One region of the Paenibacillus sp. FSL R10-2788 genome, then DNA from elsewhere that is predicted to be linked to it. Evidence: riboswitches for the same ligand, from Rfam matches in the RefSeq annotation. Region 1 holds a riboswitch; each other region holds the start of a gene.
What was found. A riboswitch is a leader RNA that binds a small molecule or an ion and turns the genes downstream of it on or off. The one in region 1 is predicted to bind cobalamin.

Region 1 (3,199 bases):
TAACAAATCTAGTGTCAGTGTGCGGATCTACGCCTACACCAGTTAAGGCCACAATTACCTGTGAGATACTTTCGCTGCTAGTGCTTCCCCAGCTTGTAAATCCGCCTTGATTGTTTTGGTTATCGGACAGCCATTGGATGGCCCGATCCACGGCGGCTTTTACATCATCTCGGGTTGCATAATAAGGTGCAAGAGCTTGCATCGCCATCGCAGTCATATCGACATCGGCTTTGGTTACGCCTAATGCCCAGCCACCAGCTTCTGCTGTACCTTTTTTAACCTCTTTATCTAAAATGTACTGAACTAGTTTTTCTCTTGTGGTCTGTTCTGTAACTCCATCAACTACAGGGATCTCATAGTTATGGCTATCTAGCGCAATCAGAGCAAAAATCGGACCATTATTGCCTTGCTTTTGGATATATTGATAATCAGCGAGTGCTTTTCTCAGATCATATCCCGCAACATTTGTGATATCTTTTCCGATAGAGGTAAGCCCTAGAATCGCTCTGGAATTCTCTGTGCTTTTATTGGCGTCGAGTTTTCCATCCTCTTTAATGATCGATGCTATTTTTGTTGCTACATTGTTGTAATAAAGATCGTAATAACCGTTAGGCACTGTATAGTTCGCCCGTGCTAAAGATAGAATCGACCATTCTCCACTACCTGTACCAAACGACGGATTCTTTACAGTGTTTAGAATATAGGCAAGGCTTTTATCTAACTGTTGTTTGACGGCAACTGTAGTTTCCAGTTTGTAAGTAACTTGATAAGTTACATTTGTTTTGTTTCCAGCTCCGTCAAGAGCCGTTACAGTAATTGCATTACTGCCTGAATTCAGAGAAGCTTTGTACTCCCCATTCGCAGGTGATAAAGTAACACCATTCAACTTCACTTCTGGAATGATGTCACTATATACATTGTCTGTGACAGCTACTTTGAAGCTTATATCTTTATTAGATACTTCCTGTTTATCTTGTATGCCACTTACAGTAATAACAGGGGGTTCTATATCTAATGCATGGTTAAGCCCTACAAGCGCATGATCTACACTTATTTGAGAGCTTGCCATATTTTCGAGCACGGAATAGGCTTGATAAACTGCCGATTGTACTACTGGTCTGTCCAAAATAGTTTCTTTATTAGGGTCACTGTTAATCTCGGCGATTTCCGCAGTTAAAGCATCCTTATTGGCAAGTTGAACTGGGATTTCTCCCCAGCCGCCAAGATCAGAACCATAGCCATAAGTGGTGAACTGAGTTCGAATGATATCACCGTCTTGAGGCTTATAATCGGTCATCCCAAACGGAGGAAACACATTATTTACTGCATACATCCAACCCGACATGGAAGTATAGTCAAACTGACTTAACCACTCTGGGTCTGCTTTAGTGCCGACTGTATTCCCATCAGCTGAAATCATATCTAAAATATATTGTGGAATATTGACTTCGCTTCTGCCACTATCTTTAACTTCTGATAAATAAAAACCACTATCTATATTTCCTAAATATCTATAATTCCCATCTCCTAGCGCACGTGTTATTAAAGATGCGCCATTATCGCCTTCATAAATCGGAACTTTAATAGGTTCCTTAATATACCCTTGGCCTACGGTGAATTTCTCTACGGCTACAGTTACGTACCCTTTAAGAGTAGAGCTTGCTCCATTTGCTTGAGCCGGGATAACACTTGTAGAGAATGTCGTAATAAATACAGCTACAATGAGTAACCACGCTAAAAACTTATTTTTCTTCATTTTTCCATAACCCTTCCCTTCATACCTATGATAAAAAAACAGAATAAACTTTCTTATAACCACAAAAAAACCACTCAACATAAACGTCAAGAGGTTAAGATAGTGAACCACAATACTAGCTGGCAAACACTATTCAAGCACCTCTCTATCGATCGTAGAGTTTGATGGTGTAACAGAAAAAGGCAGATATTCTGGCTCAAGTATCATCACCCTTGCTGCCTTCCCAGTTTCCCAGTGGCATTTTGCAAGGACTCCTCTTTCACAGCGGCGGGACCGCGCGGGATTCACACCCGCTTTCCATTTAACCACTCTATGATTGTACTTCCGCAACATTCATAGTTGGCACCTATTTCTAATTTTAAATTTTCATGCTTCATCATATCTAATATATATGCTTTTGTCATGTTATATTTCTTTTTTGTATAACGGGCAGCTAGAGATAATCCTATTGAATAACCAATTTCTACGAGTAGGGATATTTAAATAATTTCTTTATCCAACTGTGGGGAAAATTAATTTAAATCACTAATTCTTATATGAATTTGCCACAAATTAGTAAGGTACTCGCTGAGTGAATTCTATGTTAGGGTATATTCAGAAAGCGTTTACAAAAATAACATTGGAGGTGTTCGTGTTCATCTAACCACCAAGTACAGCGTCAAAGCCAGGTCCAAGCATCCTAAATTTATCTCACAAAGGAGAATTCAATGACTACGCGAATCCAGAAATCCTTCTTATCATTGACACTTGTCACCGCTCTTCTGCTCTCTCTGTTCTCATCCATGGCTGCAGCTGCAACTAAGGATGAGCAACAAGCTAAGGCAGCGCCAAAGAGTAAGATCCAATCCTATGTAGACGAAATGCAGCCCGGATGGAACCTCGGTAATACTTTAGATGCTACAGGTGAGGACGAAACCTCCTGGGGCAATCCTCGTGTGACCCAAGAACTTATTAAAAAGATCGCCGCTCAAGGCTATAAAAGTATTCGGATTCCTGTGACCTGGGATACTCACATGGGTGCGGCACCAGACTATACCCTAGAAAAAGCCTACCTCGACCGTGTGGAAGAAGTTGTCGGCTGGGCACTGGACGCCAAGCTTTATGTCATGATTAATGTCCATCATGATTCCTGGCTATGGGTAAGCCATATGGAAGAAAAACACGATGAAACGCTGGCGCGTTATAATGCAGCCTGGACTCAAATTGCCGATCGCTTTAAGGACAAATCCGATAAGCTGATGTTCGAGAGCATAAATGAACCTCGGTTCACCGATGGTGGAAGCACAGACGAAGCAAAAATGGAGCAAATGCTTACTGAACTCAATAACTCCTTCTATCAGATCGTGCGGAAATCCGGTGGGAAAAACGACCTCCGCCCACTTGTATTGCCTTCATTAGAGTCTTCACCTACACAAACAAGAATGGATCATCTCTATAAGACGA
Region 2 (3,199 bases), 4.0 Mb from region 1:
AAAATATATTTCCACCAATTCCTTCAGAAGTGATCCTGCCCTTTGGAGGATTTATGACCACTACGACGAGCTTAACGATCCCTGGTGTAATCATTGCTGCCACTGCTGGATCACTACTGGGTGCAGTAATTCTCTATTATATTGGCCGATTATTGGATGTGAGCCGGTTAGAGAAACTGGTTGAACGCTGGGGGGGTCTAATTCGCGTTACTAAAAAAGATATCCACAAGGCTGACGCCTGGTTTGATAAATATGGCTATTGGACTGTATTGTTTTGTCGGATGGTTCCGCTGGTCCGCAGTCTGATTTCGATTCCGGCGGGAATGTCAGGTATGAAATTTGGAGTATTTATGATCTTCACAACGATTGGCACATTGGGATGGAATTTGCTGCTTGTGCTTATTGGCGCGGCTTTGGGCGAATCCTGGGAAGACATTGCCATGTACATGGATGTGTACTCCAATGTGGTCTATGTACTAATTGCTGGCGGATTAGTTATTCTTGGGTTTCTGTACTTCCGCAAACGCAGCCGGAGAATGAACACTGAGGGCTAAGCGGGTGGAGGACTGATAATAGAAATGACTATTAAAAAGGAGGGAAACACATGGAGCTATTAACGATTATTAAAGCCATTATTTTGGGGCTTGTTGAAGGTTTAACCGAATTTGCTCCAGTATCCTCCACGGGTCATATGATTATTGTTGATGATATGTGGCTGAAATCACAGGAGTTATTTGGACAATATACGGCAAATACCTTCAAAATAGTTATTCAACTGGGTTCTATATTAGCGGTTGTTGTGATTTTTAGAAATCGATTCATTGATCTGTTGGGCTTAAGGCGTTTCAGCCGTAAGCAGTTGGACCCTGTAACAGAGAAGCTACCGCAGTTAGAGCAGGGCGGGCACCTCAAGCTGACACAGGTTCTGGTAGGGTTAGTGCCTGCAGGTGTGTTAGGTGTTCTGTTTAATGATTATATTGATGAGCATTTATTCTCTACCTCAACGGTGTTAATTGGTCTAGTGATCGGGGCTATATTAATGATTATTGCGGATCTGTTTGGGCCGAAGAAGATCAGAACTGAGAGTGTAGATCAGATTACATACAAACAGGCACTTGGTGTAGGTCTTGTACAGTGTTTTTCGTTATGGCCTGGATTTTCACGCTCGGGCTCGACGATTTCTGGTGGCGTAATCCTCGGGATGAGCCATCGTGCCGCTGCTGATTTTACGTTTATTATGGCAGTACCCATCATGGCAGGTGCCAGTCTGTTGTCACTGATGAAGAACTGGCAATATTTCACCATGGACGCGCTGCCGTTTTTTATTGCAGGCTTTATTAGTGCCTTCCTATTTGCGCTGTTATCGATGCGTTTCTTCTTAAAACTGATCAATCGTATCAAGCTCTTACCGTTTGCTATATACCGTATAATTCTTGCTGCTGTAGTATATTTCGTATTTTTCTAAGTCCGTTATAAGGAATCGATATAACAGAAGCCCCAGTAATCTATTGCAGATTGCTGGGGCTTTCACGTATGATGACATCAGATTAAGACACTCAAATGATGAATGATATCGGAGACAGGTGCTGACCGGAAAATAGTAATTCGGTAGGCTTAATAGGGAAATTCGGTTCGAAGCCGATGCGGTCCCGCCACTGTAACGGAAGAATCTCGAGCAACAGAGGTCACTGGCAATTTACTACTGCTGGGAAGACTGCTCAAGATGTTGACGCCGCTAGCCAGGAGACCTGCCTGTTTCAACAGCACTGCTTCACCTACGGAAGATAGGGAGGTGTTAGACGTTAACCATGGGTATATCATGGGCGTCTTTCCCTTTGACTTTTTTAGGGAAGGGCGCTCTTTTTTATAGGAAAGCAAGTAGTTTTGGAGTTTGAAATAAGAGATTGAAGAGGGAGTGTATCGAAATGACGAATAAGGTAAAAGTAAGCAATCTTGGATATCCGAGAATCGGAAAGAACCGCGAATGGAAAAAGGCACTGGAGGCATTCTGGCAGGGGAAAATAAATGAGGAGCAATTCCGCTCCGAAATGGCAGCAATCCAGCTGCAGCATTTGAAGACCCAGCAAGAAGCAGGAATTGAGCTTATTCCGGTAAATGATTTTACATTTTATGATCATGTGTTGGATGCGGCTGTTATGTTTGGAATCGTACCTCCACGGTATGCGTATGATGGCGGCGACATCGGGCTTGATCTTTATTTTGCAATGGCCCGTGGTAATGCTGAGGCTACTGCCTGCGAGATGACCAAATGGTTCAATACGAACTATCACTATATCGTTCCAGAGATCGGCACACAAACACCACGCCTGACTGAAAACAAACCTCTAGCGGCTTATCGTTTTGCTAAATCGCAGGCAGGGATTGAAGGTAAACCGGTACTTTTAGGTCTGTATACCTTCCTTAAGCTGTCCAAAGGTTACGCAGCGGCAGATATCGCCAAGATTGCTGCACGTTTTGTTCCAGTCTATGTTCAACTGCTACAGGAACTGAAGCAAGAAGGGGTAAGCTGGGTACAAATCGATGAGCCAGCGATTGTTACAGGCATAAGTAAAGAAGAATTAACACTGCTTAACTCGATATACACAGACATTGCCGGCTCCGTGCCGGGCTTGAATATTATTTTACAGACGTATTTTGAAGCTGCTGAGCCGCTGGAGGCACTGCTAGAGCTGCCTGTTCAAGGCTTGGGTCTTGACTTTGTGCACGATGGTGGAACGAATCTGGCTTCCATCGAACGTCTTGGCTGGCCGAAGGACAAATGGCTGGGTGCCGGAATTATTGATGGACGGAACATTTGGCGTTCCGATTTAGACGCTAAGCTGCAACTGGTAGAAAAGCTCAGCGTTCATGTACCGCTTGATCGTCTTATTCTTCAGCCTTCTTGCAGCCTGCTGCATGTCCCAGTCACCGTTCAAGGTGAAGTGAAGCTGAAGGCGACAGTTAAGAATGCGTTAGCCTTTGCCGATGAGAAGCTTAAAGAGCTTAGTCTGCTCGGAGCAGCCGTCGCAGATAAAGGAGAAGCTTCTCAAGCAGCGCTGGCCGCTAGTCGTGAAGCTATTGCAGCGTTCCGCGCACTACCTGAGCGTGGCCGTAAGGATGTGGCGGAGCAAGTGCTTGCACTTGCAGCTCTACCAGACCAACGCAGTCTGCCTTTTGCTGAGCGCTTAAAGGTGCAGCA
Region 3 (3,199 bases), 160 kb from region 1:
AACCACCAAAGCTTCCAGCAGCAATACTTCCGATGCCAGTCACATAACTGCCCGAAGGATTCGTGATCGGCAAGTTCGTTTGAAGCGCCAGCTTCTCTAACGCTCCAAGTGCGTTGCCAGCATAGGCGTACCCTTGTGCCAACGTGGCCCGTGGTCCCTCAATCGTTACAGGAGCGTAGATGAGTGAGCTCTGAACGGAGGATTTGGAAAAATCGTATAGCTTACTGTTGCTTCCTTTATACAGCAAATTATACGCAACCAGCGCCTGAAGTCCTTGCTCTGTCGCCAGAACATTACTGCTTCCACCACGGCTATGGGTGAAGCTACCATCAGCTAGACGATAGCTAAGCAGGTTCTCCATTAGATCCACTTTGTTTTTGGTGTATTCTAATCCACTAGGATCAACTCCGAAGGATGTGAGTCCAAGGATTGCTTGTGCGCTACTTTCAGCACTGTCACCGTAACCCCCATGGCTATCTTGAGCTGCAGATAACCAAGCTACGGCTTGTAGCCCTGCTAAGTAGGCTTCAGGATTATTTTTATGTGCCGCCAGAGCCGTCAAGGTTATCGCTGTCATATCAGACTCACTTGCGCCCGAGGTTAATGCAAAGCCCCCATCCGGATTCTGTTTGGAGAGAATCTCCGTAAGGAGCTTATCCGCCGTCCATTTCGCGTCACTTGGGATATTATATTTACCAGAATCCAGCGCAAGTAAGGCATATACCGGATTATTTAGCGTCTGTTCACTGAGCTTGCTGTTATTATAAATTTTCTCAATCAGATTATAGCCAGGAGTCGTTCCGTTACCAGCAAAGCTAGTAGGATCTGCACCAATCGCTCTCACTGCGAGCACGATTCGAGCATAATCGGTTACATTGGCGAAATTGCCAGCTGCATCCTTTACTTTTTTCTCAAGCTCTGAATGGTAACTGGCTGGCAGCTTATATCCTGCTTGCGCTAATCCAATAGCTTGCCAATCCGATTGCACGCCACCTTTCAAGAGATATTCTGCAGCCGCATAAGTCGCATCCGCAACATTAATCCGCTCCGCAGCAGTTGCTTCCAGACCGGAGCCAGCGCTCGCTTCTGCAAATATTTGTCCTGCCGGAGCAAGAGATGTTCCTAGAATTGAAATGACCATGAATAAGGCCAGCCCAAGTGCTACAAACTTGGAAGACATGATTTTCTTCATTGTTTAACCTCTTTCTGTATAAGAATGGGTACTGCTGGGAATAAGACGCATAACATAAAGACCGCCCCTTTGGAGGGCGGTCAGGGAAGATTACAAATCGAGGCTCCGGCGCTTGCTTCCTGCCGATAGTCCATCTGTATATGTTCCACATTCTTACCCCACGAAGAATAGAAACGCTCACAAAAAAGGCAGGTCTCCTGGCTAATGCTTCATCGCTGTTCTTCACCTTCCCACCCTACCTTCAGGGCAGTGGCTTATAGAAGAAACGCTCCGCACATACAGTGGCGGGACCACGCCGGACTCATGCACCGGACTTCCCTTTTAAGCAGACGACTAGATTGATAGAGTCTGCACCTTTTCCAGTATGTAGTATCTTATTTTGACATCCATAATCATATCTATTAATACATAGCATGTCTATAGAAAAGCTTAGTATGGGCAGCAAAAAAATGAACAGCAATACACCACCTGCCGGTAGGTATTGCTGTTCAGAAAGCTTGTTATTCGGCTGTTCCTTCCGGACTTGCAGTTGGGGAGGGTTCAGCACTTGAATCAGAAGCTGGTGGAAAATTAGGGTCGGGATCTACGATCAATGTAAATCTTCCGGCCTTGATCATACTTTTCTCTAGAATTGTCGCTCCAGGCTCCAATGTAACCTCAACCTGATAGGATGGTTGTTCACCTTCAGTCACAGCTGTTGCGGAAGGCAACCCAGTGCTGTCCTCAGTATCAGAGGAAGGCGTAGGAGACGGAGAAGCATCAGCTACTGCGTTAGGAGCATCTGCACCTTCTGCTGTTCCTCCAGTAGTGCCAGCGGCATCTGAATCGTCAGCGGCGTTTCCCTCATCCGTCCCATCCGTTGACGGCACTGGACAAGTGCCATTCGTAGCAGCGACCTTAAAGCTTTTATCTATCTCTGTAGACGAAGACATTAAACTAATCTCAGTCGGTTGAAACTGCACACAGTCATCTGCACTTGCGAAGGTGAACACCAATATGCTGCTCCCCTTATCTCCTTCGTCGCTCTGATCCTTCAAGTATACTGAAGCCGGAGGCAGCTCATTACCTGCACTCTGAACAGGGGTCGGCTCAGGGCTTGTCCCCGGCAGAGCCGTCTTCGTATCATCCGGGCGTAACATACTGAATACGATAATTGCAATAATCACCAGAATACCCGTAATGGAGCCGGAGATTAAGAGTCGAAATCGGCTGCGGCTGATCCAGCGCGCCAGCGGGGAAGCCAGTTGGGAGCGGGCTTCATTGTACACATTTTGCAGAGCAGGCCGAGCTGCCGCGACATAGTTCTTTCGGAATTCCCGATTCTTGAACGCTTCACGATCACTGCTCAGGAAATACTTCAGAATCGCCTTACGGTAACCCGGTTGCAGCTTTTTATTCGAAACCGTAAATAAAGGATTGCCTTGCGACCAAGCAAAAAACCGATAGATGATTTCTTTGTCGGAACCGGATTTACGCTTTAACAGCTCCAGAAGCGCATCGTAATCCAGCGGACCCCCTTCACGCTGAGTTGTATAGTAAAAGGCTAGCGGAAGCCGTTCAAAGGGTTCCAGAACACGCGCCTCTTTTAGCAAACGACGACCCAGTAGCTGCACATCGTCTAGTTCCTGCGGAGACAATCCTGTAAAAATCTCTTCATTCGGCTTCTCTTCACCAAACCAGCGGTAAGCTGCACGCAGCGCATTCTCTTTCTGCTTGCTAATCCTATCCAGTGGCGGCTGCCAATCGACAACATTACCATACCGTAAAAAAACTACCTCCAGAAGCTCCTCCTGCGTCATATCGGAAAGCGATAAGCGGTTCAGTAAGAATCTATCTGCTGAAGCAGCAAGATCCTGCATTAGGGAGAGTGCCTTAGGAGCAACTCCTGTTCCTTTGCGGCGATCTTTTTCTGCCTTATCTACAATTTCATGAATTTCCGCTACAGAAGCCACCGGATCATGTTCCAGCTGGAGCTTTTCAAGCAAATAATCCTTCACAGCATTTTGA

Region 2: another riboswitch for cobalamin. It lies ahead of metE (5-methyltetrahydropteroyltriglutamate--homocysteine S-methyltransferase); the one in region 1 lies ahead of NSQ50_RS03790 (S-layer homology domain-containing protein).
Region 3: another riboswitch for cobalamin. It lies ahead of NSQ50_RS04430 (DUF4430 domain-containing protein); the one in region 1 lies ahead of NSQ50_RS03790 (S-layer homology domain-containing protein).

Annotation. Positions count from the first base shown of each region.
Region 1 is NZ_JBBOQA010000001.1:865,175-868,373, reverse strand. It holds gene NSQ50_RS03790 (S-layer homology domain-containing protein) at 1-1,756, opposite strand, end outside; cobalamin riboswitch at 1,921-2,121, opposite strand; gene NSQ50_RS03785 (cellulase family glycosylhydrolase) at 2,464-3,199, shown strand, end outside.
Region 2 is NZ_JBBOQA010000001.1:4,906,688-4,909,886, reverse strand. It holds gene NSQ50_RS21905 (DedA family protein) at 1-554, shown strand, start outside; gene NSQ50_RS21900 (undecaprenyl-diphosphate phosphatase) at 605-1,465, shown strand; cobalamin riboswitch at 1,565-1,770, shown strand; gene metE (5-methyltetrahydropteroyltriglutamate--homocysteine S-methyltransferase) at 1,926-3,199, shown strand, end outside.
Region 3 is NZ_JBBOQA010000001.1:1,029,688-1,032,886, reverse strand. It holds gene NSQ50_RS04430 (DUF4430 domain-containing protein) at 1-1,192, opposite strand, end outside; cobalamin riboswitch at 1,363-1,565, opposite strand; gene NSQ50_RS04425 (GAP1-N2 domain-containing protein) at 1,693-3,199, opposite strand, start outside.